DNA from 2 places in the Paenibacillus sp. P5_B5 genome. Region 1 is predicted to be linked to the other one. Evidence: predicted binding sites of a transcription regulator. Region 1 holds the regulator's gene; the other holds the start of a gene.

The links. The regulator LexA, encoded in region 1, represses DNA repair genes until DNA is damaged. The targets are predictions, from matches to a motif close to CGAACATATGTTCG.
Region 2: addB (helicase-exonuclease AddAB subunit AddB) is a predicted target of LexA. The motif match lies at 2,140-2,153, and genes of this name have one in related genera.

The regions. Positions count from the first base shown of each region.
Region 1 is NZ_JBFULK010000001.1:463,155-471,055, forward strand. Features, by position in the region: gene AC1DOK_RS02320 (glutathione peroxidase) at 82-627, shown strand; gene AC1DOK_RS02325 (CYTH domain-containing protein) at 713-1,195, shown strand; gene AC1DOK_RS02330 (MATE family efflux transporter) at 1,209-2,606, shown strand; gene lexA (transcriptional repressor LexA) at 2,770-3,396, opposite strand; gene AC1DOK_RS02340 (LysM peptidoglycan-binding domain-containing protein) at 3,543-3,980, shown strand; gene AC1DOK_RS02345 (DUF896 domain-containing protein) at 4,253-4,474, shown strand; gene AC1DOK_RS02350 (HAD family hydrolase) at 4,464-5,261, shown strand; gene AC1DOK_RS02355 (1,2-dihydroxy-3-keto-5-methylthiopentene dioxygenase) at 5,364-5,906, opposite strand; gene metH (methionine synthase) at 6,089-7,901, shown strand, end outside.
Region 2 is NZ_JBFULK010000010.1:121,257-129,157, forward strand. Features, by position in the region: gene AC1DOK_RS14725 (Na/Pi cotransporter family protein) at 1-529, opposite strand, end outside; gene AC1DOK_RS14730 (class I SAM-dependent rRNA methyltransferase) at 695-2,062, shown strand; gene addB (helicase-exonuclease AddAB subunit AddB) at 2,300-5,863, shown strand; gene addA (helicase-exonuclease AddAB subunit AddA) at 5,883-7,901, shown strand, end outside.

The DNA.
Region 1 (7,901 bases):
CTCAGAATATGATACAATCTTACTATCAGATGAATGTATGATATAATAGTTTGCAATAATCAACTTGTGAGGTGCTACAAAATGGGAGTATATCAGTTTGCAGTAAACAATATTCGCGGAACTAAGATTAGCCTAGAAGAATTTAAAGGCAAAGTCATACTGATTGTTAATACAGCTAGTAAATGTGGCTTTACGCCTCAATATGCTGACTTACAGAAGTTATATGAGAAATATAAGGAGCAAGGACTTGTTCTATTGGGATTTCCATGTAATCAATTTGGTGAACAGGAGCCTGATTCGAACGAGGCGGTTGATGCATTTTGCCAATTAAACTATGGTGTGACTTTCCCTTTATTTGAAAAAATTGAAGTAAGAGGGTCTGATAAGCATCCCTTGTTTACATACTTAACGGAGCAAGCGCCTTTTGAAGGCTTTGATTTATCAAACCCAACTTCGAAGATGCTCAAAGCGATCTTAGAAGAGAAGTTCCCAGAAATTCTCGAAGGTAATGACGTGAAATGGAATTTCACTAAGTTTCTGATTAACCGTGAAGGTGATGTTGTCAAACGTTTTGAGTCATCAGTTTCTCCATTTGATTTAGAGTTAGATGTAGAAGCATTATTATAATTCATAAAGACGCTCCTTAATTTGATTATTTAGGGGGCGTCTCTTATTATTGAATTGTAACTAAGATGAGCTTGGAGGACAGAGTATGAACCAAGAAATAGAACGAAAATTTTTAGTACCAAACAAACCTAATGATTTAGAAATACTAAAAAAACAAGAAATTGAACAAACCTATCTAGCCCATAATGATACGGAGTCGATTCGTGTCCGCAGGATTGATCAGTCTAAATATACGATGACCTTCAAATCGGGTAGGGGATTAGTACGTGATGAGGTTGAATTTGCTATCAATGAAACGACGTACAATCAGCTCCTAAAGAACAGCCAATTGATTGCTCTTCGCAAAACAAGATTCAAAGTCCTGATCGATCACAATAAATTCGATTTGGATGTTTATCACAATACAAAAGAGTTAAACCTGATGACGATAGAAATTGAATTCGCAAGTGAAGAGGTCGCTGCACAATTTGCCCCGCCTACATGGTTTGGAAAAGAAGTTACTGGAGAGGCTGGATACATAAACCAGAACCTATGGGTAGAAATTCAAGATCACAAAACACTAAACTAAAAGATGTGATAATATGCTGAGTCATGCTAGCGTGGCTGTCAAACATAAAACGGTATGGCTGCTGAATAAATACTTTACTGGGGAGTCAATTGATTACAAGCAAATAATAGCCATTATTATCCCGATTCTAGTCGATCAAGCTTTCATCGTGTGTATGAGTATTCTTAATACAGCTATGATTAGCTCTTCTGGTGTTGCAGCGGTAAGTGCGGTGAGTATGGTCGACTCCTTGAATATATTCTTAATTAACGTATTCATTGCGGTTGCAACCGGTGGTACAGTAATAGTCGCACAATATAAAGGAAACGGTAATCAGAAGATGATGTCGAACGCTGCTGGCCAAGCTGTTTCAGCGGTCACGCTATTATCTGTGATAATTAGTTTGCTTGTGTTCGTCTTTCATGCACCAATCTTAAATTTGCTATTTGGTAATGCAGAGGTAGAAGTGTTTCAGAATGCTAAAGTCTACCTAATTGGTAGTTGTATTTCTTATCCATTGATAGCCCTATTTCAAGCTGTGAGCGGTGTACTCCGAGGTGCAGCTGAAACGAAAGCCTGCTTGGGACTATCTTTAATTATGAATCTGACCTTTTTGGGATTAAATATACTTTTTATAACTGTACTCGATATGGGCGTTCTGGGGCTTGTCATTTCAATGACACTATCAAGGGTATTAGGTGCGGCAACGTCCGTCATTTATTTGTTAAAATACAATCACACGCTAAGAGTTCGTATCAAGAGTGCTTTGAAGTTAGATTTTGCGATTCAAAAAAAGATTATGTTTATTGGGGTTCCATTTGCTGCTGAGCAGATGTTCTTCAATGGAGGGAAGCTATTAACACAAACCTTCATCGTTCAACTAGGGACAATGGCCATGACAGTCAGTGCGATCAGTGGTTCCATAGCCATGCTATTTCAAGTTGTGGCAAGTGCATTTAGCATTTCTGTCGTAACAGTTGTTGGACAATGCATGGGGAGAGGGAATGTGAAGGACGCCCGTAAATTTATTAAATCATTTCTTGGTCTGTCTTCGATATGCTTTGTCATCATAGGTGCTGTACTCATGCCTTTATTCCCGTTCTTGGTAGGCTTGTTCTCTCCACCAGATGAAATAGTCCCAACGATTTATACAATCATATTGATTACAGCTATTGCACAACCATTCCTGTGGTCAATTAGCTTTATCACGCCATCTGCTTTACGAGCAGCAGGGGATTCTAACTTTACCTCGATAACCTCTTTGCTTACGATGTGGCTATTCCGAGTCGTACTTGGTTACATTCTAGGGATTACATTAGGATATGGGATTATCGGCGTATGGGTAGCAATGGTTGCGGAGTGGGGTATACGTGGATTGATCTTCATGTTAAGGTTCAAAGGAGATAAGTGGCATAGACACAAGCTAATATAATCGCTTAATGTTGTTTTGTCGCTTACTGGAGTTTCGGATAATAAAAAAGATAAGAAAACGGCTGTCCAGATTAACTCTGTGACAGCCGTTTATTGTTTAATTATGGATCTTAATGATGGAGAATTTTATTGATGAATCTTGATGAAGGATTATTATTGAAGGATCAATGAAAATCTCTAAATAATCCAATGACCTTACCTAGAATCGTCACATTCCGTAGACGGATTGGCTCAAGAGCTGAGTTCTCAGGTTGTAAGCGAATGTGATCCTTCTCTTTGTAGAATGTTTTCACTGTAGCTTCATCATCCTCTGTCATGGCAACGACGATATCACCATTATCAGCCGATTGCTGTTGACGTACAATGACATAATCTCCGTTATTAATACCCACTTCGATCATCGAATCTCCAAGGACACTAAGCATGAATACTTTATCATCCTTGACGTAATGGTTCGGTAATGGGAAGTAATCTTCAATGTTCTCCGTTGCGGTTATTGGTACACCAGCAGTGACTTTACCAATTAAAGGCACACGTGATACAGATAAATTGAAATTCTCTGCACCCTTCGAACTTCCATCAGTTAAAATCTCAATTGCTCTAGGTTTAGTTGGATCTCGTCTAATTAACCCTTTCTTCTCAAGACGATCCAAATGTCCATGTACAGTAGAAGATGATGCAAGGCCGACAGCTTCGCCAATTTCACGAACAGATGGTGGATAGCCCTTGGATCTGACTTCAGTTTTAATAAAATCGAGAATGGCTAATTGGCGCTGTGACACTTTGCTCACGGGGTAGCCCTCCAGTATGTAATCATTTTCTAAAAGTATAACATAGAACCCAAGTTCGTACAAACATAAGTTCGAATATTTGATTGACACAAACAAATGTTCGTGTTAAATTACGAATAGAACAAATGTTTGGGTGGTGGAAAATGATGTATTTATCATGTCATGAGGACTATACATCGGGTTCTATGAAGAGAACCGTTAATCGAACTGTTAATTCATTGCAAGTAATTCAACAGAAGGTACAGCATCATAAGAAGCAAGGTAGATTCGTAATGCGAACAATGACACTTGTTATGCTGCTTAGTATTGCGATTCTGTTTGGGGCAATTGTCCATGTTTATGCATCGCAAGAACCAAGTCAAGATCGATACTCACAGACACATTCCTCCAATAATGCGAACTCGAACTCGTATTCAGATACATTAACTGTTGTTGTATACAGTGGTGATACGTTATGGTCAATCGCTGCAGAACATGCACCAAGTCAGATGGATAAGCGAACGTATATTAAGAAGCTCGTTGCAACGAACAACTTAACCTCCAACAACATACAAGAAGGACAAGTTCTTGAATTACCTAGATGATGACTATTTAAGCAAGACTAATGAGATGAGTAATGTTCGATTGAAACTATACAATAATGATTTATTACTCGACTGAAACAATGGGATATTTACTTTTTAAATGAAACAATAAGATAAGTAGTGTACATATGAAGGTTTTTATACTATTATTTGAATGATCCAATAAATCTAAATTCATAGTTCTCGAACTTGACAATGGCTTGTCTGAATGGCAAAGTATTAGTGATAATTACAACTAATGAACGGTCATTCAGGGAGGTTCAATCAACCAGATGCAAAAAACAATTGATCGCATTAATGAATTAGCACGTAAAGCGAAACTAGGAACCTTAACAGAGGAAGAAGTTGCTGAACGCGCTGAACTTCGCAAGAAGTATATTCGATCTGTCACAGGTCAAGTTAAGAATCATCTTGAGAATATCAAGTATGTGGATAAAGATGGGAATGTAATTCCAGAATCTGAATCGAAGGGAGAGCAAGGCAATGACAATTAAAGCTATTTTATTTGATTTAGATGATACGCTGTTGTGGGACGACAGAAGCGTACAAGAAGCGTTTCGTGTAACCTGTGAAGAGGCAGCTAAACAAGTAGCTGTTGATCCAGAGGAGCTTGAGCAGGCAGTTCGTAAAGAAGCTAGAGCGTTATATCAGACTTATGAGACATTCCCGTTTACGAAGAATATTGGGATCAATCCTTTTGAAGCCTTATGGGCGAATTTTACTGGCGGTGCAGATGAGAATTTCAGAAAGTTGCAAGCACTTGCTCCTACATACCGTACTGAAGCTTGGACACGTGGTCTGAAAGCTCTAGGTATTGATAATTCTGCTCTTGGGTATGAGCTTGGTGAGTTATTCCCAGTTGAACGTCGGAACCGTCCATACGTATATGAAGAAACATTTGCTGTGTTGAAGCAATTGAAAGAGGAATATACGTTACTTATGTTAACGAACGGAGCGCCAGATCTTCAACAGGAGAAAATTGATGGCGTACCTGAGCTAGCTGCCTATTTTGATCATATTGTTATATCAGGTGATTTCGGTAAAGGTAAACCTGATGAGTCTATTTTTGAATATGCGATGTCACTTCTGAACATTCACGCGAGTGAAGGCGTAATGATTGGGGATAAACTGACGACAGATATTCTTGGCTCTAACCGTGTTGGTATGCCTAATATGTGGATTAACCGTCGTGGACTTTCGCAAACAGGGGAGATTGTACCTCGATATGAAATTCAGGATCTAACACAAATACAAGAAATCATTCTACGCGATCAGCTATAATTTAGTTTATTCAGAATTAATAGGCTGTTCCTTGAGTCAGAAGACTTGAGGGACAGCCTCACTTATTGTTAAGAAACTTTTTTAAATAATGTAATAATAATTTTAGGCAGTTACGAAATCAGGATCATCATAAGGTTGTGCGATCCAGCCTTCGGTTTCAATAAACAAACGAATAGCAACAATCTGACGTGATTCCATTAGGGTGAAGAAATGTGGGATTCGCTCTGGAACTGAGATCAGATCACCAGCTTCGAGTTCAACATCAAAGTAACCAATGTCTTCTGGTCCTTTAATAACAAAAATCCCTTGACCTGAAGCGATAGCACGGACTTCATCTTCTGTATGTGTATGCACTTGCTCGAATTTCTGAAGTAGCTCTTCAATGTTCGGTGTTGCATCAGATAGAGCGATAACATCCCAAGTCCGATAACCACGTCTACCTGCAATGCTGTGGATTTCATCATTAAAGGTTACTAATATTTCTGTTTTTTCTTCATCTGTAAGGACGAATTTATTGTGCAAATGCTGTGGCAGTTTGTTAGGATCCCAATGCTCATAAAGTACGGTCTGGGCTTCTAGGAATGCTTTAACATTCTCCTCACCAGTAATGCGTTCACCTGTGTTACGTATACGTATCTCTGCCATTCTAATCCCTCTCTTTTCCAATGTGATAATAAGAATTTAATTATAACCATTATTATAGTGGAAATTGTTACCGATGTATAGAATGTAGCACGCGATATTCTTTTCATAATGCGTCTATTCTGTTAAACTAATAATCAATTTTAAGAATAGTCGGATGTTTACGAGAAAAAAGGAGAAACGATATGGGGAAACCTACTATTCAAGAGCAGTTAGCTAAGAAGATTCTGATCTTAGACGGTGCTATGGGCACAATGATTCAACAAGAAGATTTAACGGGTGAAGATTTCGGTGGTGAGGAGCTTGATGGATGTAACGAAATGCTCGTACTCACGAGACCTGACGTCATCTCCAAAATTCATGAGCTCTATTTAGCTGCTGGAGCAGATATGATTGAAACCAATACTTTTGGAGCTACTAGTGTTGTTCTTGCTGAATATGATTTGCAGGATCGCACACGTGAAATAAATTTAGAAGCTGCAAGACTCGCAATTGATGCTGTTAATAAATATTCTACACCTGAATGGCCACGATATGCGATTGGTGCGATGGGGCCCACAACCAAAACGCTTGCTGTAACAGGTGGAGTTACATTCGAACAGCTTGAAGAAAGCTACTATGAGCAGGCTGTGGCATTAATGGAAGCTGGTGTTGATGCATTATTGCTAGAAACATCTCAAGATACATTAAATGTGAAAGCTGGTTCAATTGGAATTAGACGAGCTTTTGCAGAATTAAAGCGTGAATTACCGATTATGATCTCAGGTACGATTGAGCCGATGGGAACTACACTTGCAGGACAGAACATTGAGTCATTCTATGTTTCACTAGAACATCTTAAACCAATTTCAGTTGGTCTTAACTGTGCAACAGGACCTGAGTTTATGCGTGATCATATCCGTAGCTTATCGCAAATTGCGGATACATCGATATCCTGTTATCCCAATGCGGGCTTACCAGATGAGAACGGACATTACCATGAATCCCCGGATTCTCTTGCTATGAAGATGACGGCGTTTGCTGAGCAGGGCTGGTTAAACATTGCTGGCGGCTGTTGTGGTACAACACCTGAGCATATCTCTGCTTTAGTTAAATCATTATCCAAGTTTCCTCCAAGACAGCTTGCAGGATCGCATCCTCCAGCTGTATCTGGTATCGAAACTGTGTACATTGAATCAGAAAACCGTCCGTACATGGTTGGAGAGCGTACAAACGTATTAGGCTCTCGTAAATTCAAACGTCTGATTGCCGAAGGTAAGTTTGAAGAAGCATCTGAAGTTGCACGTGCCCAAGTTAAAGGAGGAGCGCATGTAATAGACGTTTGTTTACAAGATCCTGACCGTGATGAAATTGAGGATGTTGAACAATTCCTGAAGCTAGTTGTGAAGAAGGTAAAAGTTCCTCTCATGCTCGATTCAACGGATTCTCGTGTCATTGAGCTTGGGCTTAAATATTCGCAAGGTAAAGCGATAATTAACTCCATTAATCTTGAAGATGGTGAAGAGAAGTTCGAGCATGTTGTTCCCCTAATTCATAAATATGGAGCGGCTGCAGTAGTTGGTACAATTGATGAACGTGGTCAAGCGATTACGGCTACCGATAAATTGGAAGTGGCTCAGCGTTCACGTGACTTGCTGGTGAATAAATATGGCATGAATGCATCTGATATTATTTTTGACCCACTCGTGTTTCCTGTTGGAACAGGAGATCAACAATATATAGGCTCCGCTAAGGAAACAATTGAAGGTATTCGCTTAATTAAAGAAGCTATGCCAGAGTGCCAGACAATTCTTGGATTGTCTAACGTATCATTTGGTTTGCCTGAAGCTGGACGTGAAGTACTTAATGCCGTTTATTTATATCATTGTACGAAGGCTGGACTCGATTATGCGATTGTCAACACAGAGAAGCTGGAACGCTATGCTTCCATTCCTGAAGAAGAGCGTAGATTGTCCGAGCAGCTCATTTATGAAACGAACGATGATACACTAGCAGCGT
Region 2 (7,901 bases), on a different contig from region 1:
CGAACAGCCCGCGTGCCTCTAAGGCGGGGCCAATGGTCTGCATGGTTTGGATGCCGAGCAGGACCAGCGCGAAGCCAGCTGCCGCAGCAGATCCGCAGCGTGCATGGCGAAGCCAGCTGCCTGTTTGTTCTGCCGCTGCTTCACCCGGGATCAGCAGCGAAGCCAGCCATACACTTGTCGCTGTAAGCAGCAGCGGCATACCGACGTTGCCTAGGCTCGCACCGATTAGCTCTGTCGTTAGGGTTGTGCCGATGTTCGTGCCTAAGATAATGCCGAGCGTTTGCGAGAATCTCAGCAAGCCCGCATTGACGAAGCCGATAGTGATCACGGTAATCGCAGAGGAGCTTTGGAGCAGCGCAGTCAGTGCTGTGCCAGCGGCCATACCATGAAGCGGTGTCTTTGTTAGTCGATCCATCCATTTGTTCAGCGATGGCCCCGCCCATGCGTGCATCGCCCATTCCATCATTTTCATACCCATTAAGAATAAGGCAAGTCCAATTAATATTGGCACAATAATAGCGTTAAACATGAATGATCTCCTTTATTAAGGCTTATAAGACATTATTCATTACTATATGAATGACATGAGACAAGCATGACCAATGAATCGGGGCAAAAAGAGACAGTTTGACTTCTTTATATTTCAAGCCAGATCATAATGACGATATTCATCAAACACTTAAGGAGATGTTGTATGTCAGCAGTTTACTTACATAAGAATCGCAAACGTCGATTAGAAGGTAGTCATCCATGGGTTTATGCTTCAGAAATCGAACGAGTAGAAGGTAATCCAGAGCCGGGAACGATCGTGTCTATTCATAATCATGTCGGCATGTATTTGGCATCGGGATACTATAATGCGCAGTCCCAAATTACCGTACGTATTATGGCGTACGAGCCTTTAACAGATACAGACACGGCGTTCTTTGTAGAACGATTTCGTCGTTGCTTAGAGCATCGTGAGCGGTTTGTTGCTGGAGAGAGCTCTTATCGGGCTGTATTTGGCGAAGCTGATTTTCTTCCTGGATTGATTGTCGATAAATTTGATGATGTTCTCGTCGTTCAAATATTGACGCTTGGCATGGATGTAAGACGTGACCAAATAACAGAGGCACTTGTCGAAGTATTTCAACCAAAGGGGATCTATGAACGCAGTGATGTAAGTATCCGTAAGCTAGAAGGTCTTGAAGAAGTTAAAGGTGTGCTATATGGAGATTGTCCTCAGCATGTACAAGTGACAGAGAATGGCTTAAAGCTTGAAGTGGACGTCATCGAAGGTCAAAAAACAGGATATTTCTTTGATCAGAGGGAGAACCGTGCTGCAATTGCACCACTCATGAAGGGCTGGGGGAAACGCAGTGGGATTGAGCTGAGAGAGGTAGAATCAGAGGATGGAGTACGTAAGCTTCTCCCGGTTAATTCGAACGATAAAGTTGTCTCGTTCCCATACTGGGACGGAGCAACGGTACTTGAGTGCTTCTCACATACGGGATCTTTCACATTGAACGCATGCAAGCATGGTGCTAAGAAAGTCACCTGTCTCGACATTTCAGAGCATGCTATTGAGAGCGCTCGTCGTAATGTAGAGCTGAATGGATTTCAGGAGCGTGTGGAATTTGTTGTAGCTGATGCTTTTGATTATTTACGTGAGCAGGTTAAAGGCGTTGAAGATCGGAAGCGCCGAGCTGATGCAGCAACTGGCAAAATCGATACCTCTAAACCAATTAGCAGTAGTCGTACATGGGATGTAGTCATTCTAGATCCGCCAGCTTTTGCTAAGACAAGGGGCGCGGTTGAAGGTGCCTGCCGTGGATATAAAGATATTAATCTACAAGGAATGAAGCTCGTTAACGAAGGCGGTTATTTAGTTACAGCGAGCTGTTCTTATCATATGAAGCCAGAGCTATTCCTAGAAACAATCCATGCGGCTGCAACTGATGCACGCAAAGTGCTCCGATTGATTGAATTCCGAGCTGCGGGTAAAGATCATCCACGTATCTTAGGTGTTGATGAAGGTAATTATTTGAAGTTTGCTATCTTTGAGGTGCGTAGTAGAGGATAAATAAGCAAAGAGACATCAGGGCTGTTCCAGGCAGAAGGATATTCTTCCGCCTGGAACAGTTTTTTTGTTTAGTAAATCGAACGTATGTGCTATCATAAAGAGTGAATTATATCCAAAATAATCAGTAGATGAGCTCGTATGTTAAAATAAAACTACTTTCGTTTAATCGGCTTACACAAAGAATGTGTAGGATTTGTTTATATCTTATTAGCTTATTGAAAAGGGGGAGTCTGCCAGATGTCTGTCAAATTTGTCATTGGACGAGCAGGGAGTGGCAAAAGTCGCTACTGCTTGGAAGAAATCCGTGAATTGCTCGTAGAGGAGCCAGATGGCAGTCCACTTATTCTGCTTGTTCCACAACAAGCAACGCATCAGATGGAGAAGGAAATCGTTTCAACTCCAGGTTTAGGTGGAATGATAAGGGCGCAAGCGCTTAGCTTTCATCGTCTGGCGCTTCGTGTGATGCAGGAGGAAGGCGGAACGGCTCGCGTACCGATTGATGAAATTGGGAAGCAGCTATTGCTTCATCGTGTTCTATATGAACGACAGGATGCGCTTAGTTTCTTTAAAGGAACTTACCAGCAGCAAGGGATTATGGATCGCATGGGCCAGCTGTTTACAGAGTGGAAGCGCTATGCCATGCTGCCGGACATGCTTCGTGACCGTGTACAGCAAGGCGAAACTACACATGCATTCTCGCAATCACTTGGCATGAAGCTGCAAGATCTAACGATGATCTATGATGACTTTGAGAAGCATCTAGCGCAGCAATATTTAGATGGAGAAGATGTGCTAACCCTGATGATCGACCAGATTGCTGGTTCAGAGTGGCTCGCTTCAGCACGTATATGGATTGATGGCTTTCATGGCTTTACCCCGCAAGAGCTAGCAGTAGTAGAAAGGTTGATGATTCGTTGTAAGGAAGTTACAGTGGCCCTTACACTCGATCGATCTTATGATACTCACGACTCTTTGAATGAGCTTGACTTGTTCCACCCGACCGCAAGGACGATGCAGGAGTTACAGAGAAGATTAGCTGAAATTGGATTACCAGAAGGAACCGTTATTCTTTTGGACGACAAGGCAAATAACCGGTTTATGGGAAGTCCTATGCTTGCGGCACTTGAGCAGCAGTTTGGACAAGCTAGCAGTGGTAAGCGATATGTTTATCATCAGGCGGATCAACCTTCAGGAGATGATTCAGTTCCTCAGCAATCACAGATTATCCTAGCATCTAGTGCAAACCGCAGAGCAGAAGTGGATGGTGTATGCAGGGAAATGCTGCGTCTTGCTCGTGAAGAAGGGGTTAGATGGCGCGATTTAGCGGTGATGGTGCGAAATATGGAGGACTATGGTGATCTCCTATCTACTGCATTAACGGATTATGACATTCCTTTTTTCCTTGATCACAAAAGATCCGTACTCCATCATCCTCTCATTGAATTCATCCGCTCAGCACTTGAGACTATTCTGCATAATTGGCATTATGATGCCGTATTTCGCTGTGCGAAAACGGATTTCCTTCTGCCTTGGGGGAAGGATCAAGAAGATCGTGTTTTAAGGCGTGAAATGGATGTGCTAGAAAATTACGTTCTTGCTTTTGGAATTAAGGGAAGCAGATGGACGAGTGATAAAGAGTGGACGTTTCGTGAGCGAATGTCACTAGAAGGCACTGACACTGCAAATAGTACAGAGATTGAGCACTTACACCGAATACATGTTGCACGCAATTGGGTTGCAGAACCACTCAAATTGTTTGCCAATAAGCTTAAGCAAGCAAGTCATGTTCAAGGACAGGTTGAGGCTTTATACGAGCTGCTTGTTCATGTCCATGCACCAGAGCGACTTGAGTATTGGAGTATATTAAGCGCTGAAGAAGGTAACCCCGAAAAGTCCAAAGAACATATGCAAATGTGGAATAGAGTCATGGATGTACTGGATCAGTTAGTCGAAATGCTAGGAGACCAGACTGTGTCTACTGATTTATTCGCTTCCCTGCTTGATACAGGTTTTGACAGTATTTCGATGGGACTTGTACCGCCCTCACTTGATGAAGTCTTGATTGGTACACCAGATCGCACGAGATCAGGAGCTGTTACACATGCATTTATTCTTGGTGTGAATGAAGGCGTGATGCCGAAAAGATTAACAGAGGATGGTCTACTATCAGAGAGAGAACGTGAATCATTAGTTCTTTCTGGTGTTAGCATGGCAGAGAGTGCAAGAAGGAAGCTGCTGGATGAGCAATTTATTATCTATAATGCTCTAGCAACGCCAAGTAAGTGTCTGTGGCTTAGTTTTCCGTTAGCGGATGAGGAAGGGAAGGGCTTATTGCCATCTGAAATCATCAGGCGAGTACACCGTATGTTTCCGGAGACGAAAGTGAGACAAATTGCTGCGGAGCCTTCTTCAGTCATGTCCGAGATGGAACAGCTGGCTTATGTAGTTCATCCTAAGCAAGCTTTTGCCTATTTGAATGTTCAACTCAAAAGAGCTGTTTCGAATGAACCAATTCACCCATTATGGTGGCATGTATATAACTGGCTTCACTCGAAAGAAGACTGGAACTTAAAGCTAAGTGGATTAGTCAAAGCACTTCAATATGATAATGATGAAGCCGATATGCCAAATCAAACAAGTAGAGAATTATATGGAAACCATTTATTAGCGAGCGTATCCAGAATGGAACGATTTGCTGCATGTCCATTCTCTCATTTCGTGTCACATGGATTAAGGCTTAAGGAACGCCGTATATTTGCGCTTGAAGCACCTGATATTGGACAACTGTTTCATGCTGCATTAAGTGAATTTGCTCAAGGGTTGATGCGTGATGGATTGGACTGGGGAGAGCTGTCAGGTGAGGAATGCCGTATTCGCTCAGATCAAGTGGTTGAGTTAATGACACCGAAGCTTCCTGGTGAAATTCTCCTGAGTACACAGCGATATCGTCATGTTGCTCATAAGCTGCGTGATGTGATTGGCCGTGCTTCTGTCATGCTGTCTGAGCAATCACGTCAAGGGGATTTCAAACCATATGCGACAGAGCTTGATTTTGGCCCTGGCAAGACACTGCCACCATTAACATTTAGACTTGATAACGGAACATTGATGGAAATTATCGGACGTATTGATCGCGTGGATCGAGCAGATACCGAGAAGGGTCCCTTGCTTCGGATTATTGATTATAAATCATCGTCTACTGCACTTGATCTATCTGAGGTTTATTACGGAATATCCTTACAAATGCTGACTTATCTTGATGTTGTGATTACGCATTCTGAAACATGGCTTGGCTCGGAAGCTAGACCAGCAGGTGTACTATACTTCCATGTGCACGACCCGTTACTTCTGAACAAGAATAAACCAACGCCAGAGAAGGCAACACAGGATTTACGTAAGAGCTTCCGGATGAAGGGAATGCTGAATGCTGATTCCAATATTATTAGTAAGATGGATCATACGTTAAGTGAAGGAACTGGTAAATCTGAATGGCTGCCTGTTGGCTATACGAAGGATGGCGGATTCCGCAAAGATGCTTCCGTAGCAACTGATGAAGAGTGGACTCATATGCGTTCGTTCGTTCGCAGTCAGATCAAACGTATAGGAACAGGGATTACAGATGGGCAAGTTCAGATTAACCCTTATCGTATGGGTAATCATACTGCATGCAATCAGTGTTCTTATAAATCCGTTTGTCAATTTGAGCCTAATCTAGCGGGGAACGGATATCAGACATGGAGGAAATTAGATGGTGCTACGCTGCAGTCCGCATTTACACTAGCGGACAATACTGAGCAGTAGCGGAAAGGGGACTAGGGTGATGACGGAAGAGATACTGAATAATACACTCTTGAAGGTTGCCAAACCAGCTGATAGTACGTGGACGGATCAGCAATGGGACGCAATTAGTTTACACGGTAACAATATGCTGGTCGCCGCTGCTGCCGGATCAGGGAAAACAGCTGTGCTCGTTGAACGTATTATACGTCGAATATCGGATGAAACAGCACCTATCGATGTGGATCGGTTACTTGTAGCTACATTCACTAAAGCAGCTGCTGCAGAGATGAAAGAGCGCATTCGTGAGGCATTGCAGCTTAAGCTTGAAGGTTCACCAGATTCTATACATCTGCGTAAACAACTTGCCTTAATGGGACGAGCATCAGTGACGACATTGCATTCATTCTGTATGGAAATTATCCAGCGCTATTATTCGTTAATTAGGCTTGATCCTGGTTTTCGAATTGCTAATGAGACAGAAAATGAATTGCTTAAGCAAGAGACGCTTGAGAATATGCTTGAGGAGTATTATGAGAATAGTGACGAGGATTCTACATTCTGGCAGTTAGTTGAGAGCTTTGGCAACAATCGCGGTGATGGTCCGCTGATTTCGATTATACTGCAATTGTACGAGCTCTCCCGAAGTCAGCCTTGGCCGAATCATTGGTTACTCGAAACAGCTGCTAAGTTCAGCATTGATTGGAGTGAAGACCAGAATGACTCACGGCCACTACGGTTCTGGCAGGAGACACTAGTGGCATCTATTCAGTTGGAATTACAAGGTGCTGCAGATTTATTAAACCAAGCCATCCAAATCGCAGAGTTACCGTTTGGTCCAGATCCGTACTTGGAGACTCTTCGGGAGGAGCTCAATGAAACTAAGCAATTAATTGAACTGTCTCATGAATCTTGGTCTGCTCTGCAAGAGGCTATCCTATTGGTACCTAGCCGGAGATTAAAGCCTTGCCGTGGAGATGACTTTGACGGCAGTCTTAAGGATCAAGCATCGCTTGCTCGCAAGAAATCGAAGGAAATAATAGATAAGCTACGTACAGAATTATTTAGCCGAACAGAAGCTGAGTTTATCGAGGAGATTCACCACCTTGAACCGATGCTGCACATGCTGGTTATGCTAGTTATTGATTTTGGAGAGCGGTTTGTGAATGCCAAAGCTTCCAAGGGTTTACTTGATTTTAGTGATTTGGAGCATTATGCCTTAGAGATTCTGCGGCAGCCTGACTCAACTCCTGAACATGTGATTCCTTCGCAAGCAGCGCTTGATTATCAAGAACATTATGCTGAGGTATTAGTAGATGAGTATCAGGATACGAATAAGGTACAAGAAGCGATCTTGGAGTTAATTTCATCTAGTGGATCTGGAAATCGTTTTATGGTTGGAGATGTTAAACAGAGTATTTATAAATTCAGACTTGCTGATCCAGGATTATTCATGGATAAATATAAGGGCTATTCGTCACCGCAAGCTAACAATGGCTTGAAAATTGATCTAGCTCGTAACTTCCGATCACGCTTAGAGGTTGTGCATGCGGTTAACTATATTTTTCGTCAAATCATGAATGAACGGGTTGGAGAAATTGACTATAATTCGGACGCTGAACTTATATTTGGCTCTACTTACTATCCAGACACCAATCAAGATTATGCAGCGGAAGTTATCTTAATCGATCGCTCTGATCAATTAATGGGAGAAGATTCCCAAGGAATAGATACAGAAGCAATAGATCAGCCCGCTAATCGTGATGAGGAAGATAGTGAAGCATCCGCAGATTTGATTGGAGATGGCCTACTTGCTGAGGTTGAAGAGCTTAAAGCTGCACAGGCAGAAGCAAGAGCGATCGGCCGTCAAATTGCTGAATTAATGGGAAGAACGGGTAAAGAACCGTTCTCTGTATACGATAAGCGTGCAGGTGGAAGTAGACCGATTGAATATCGGGATATCGTTATTCTGCTTCGTGCAACTTCGAGCTGGTCACCCACATTTGTGGAGGAGCTTCAGCGACAAGGGATTCCTGCATATGCCGATTTAAGTACAGGTTAC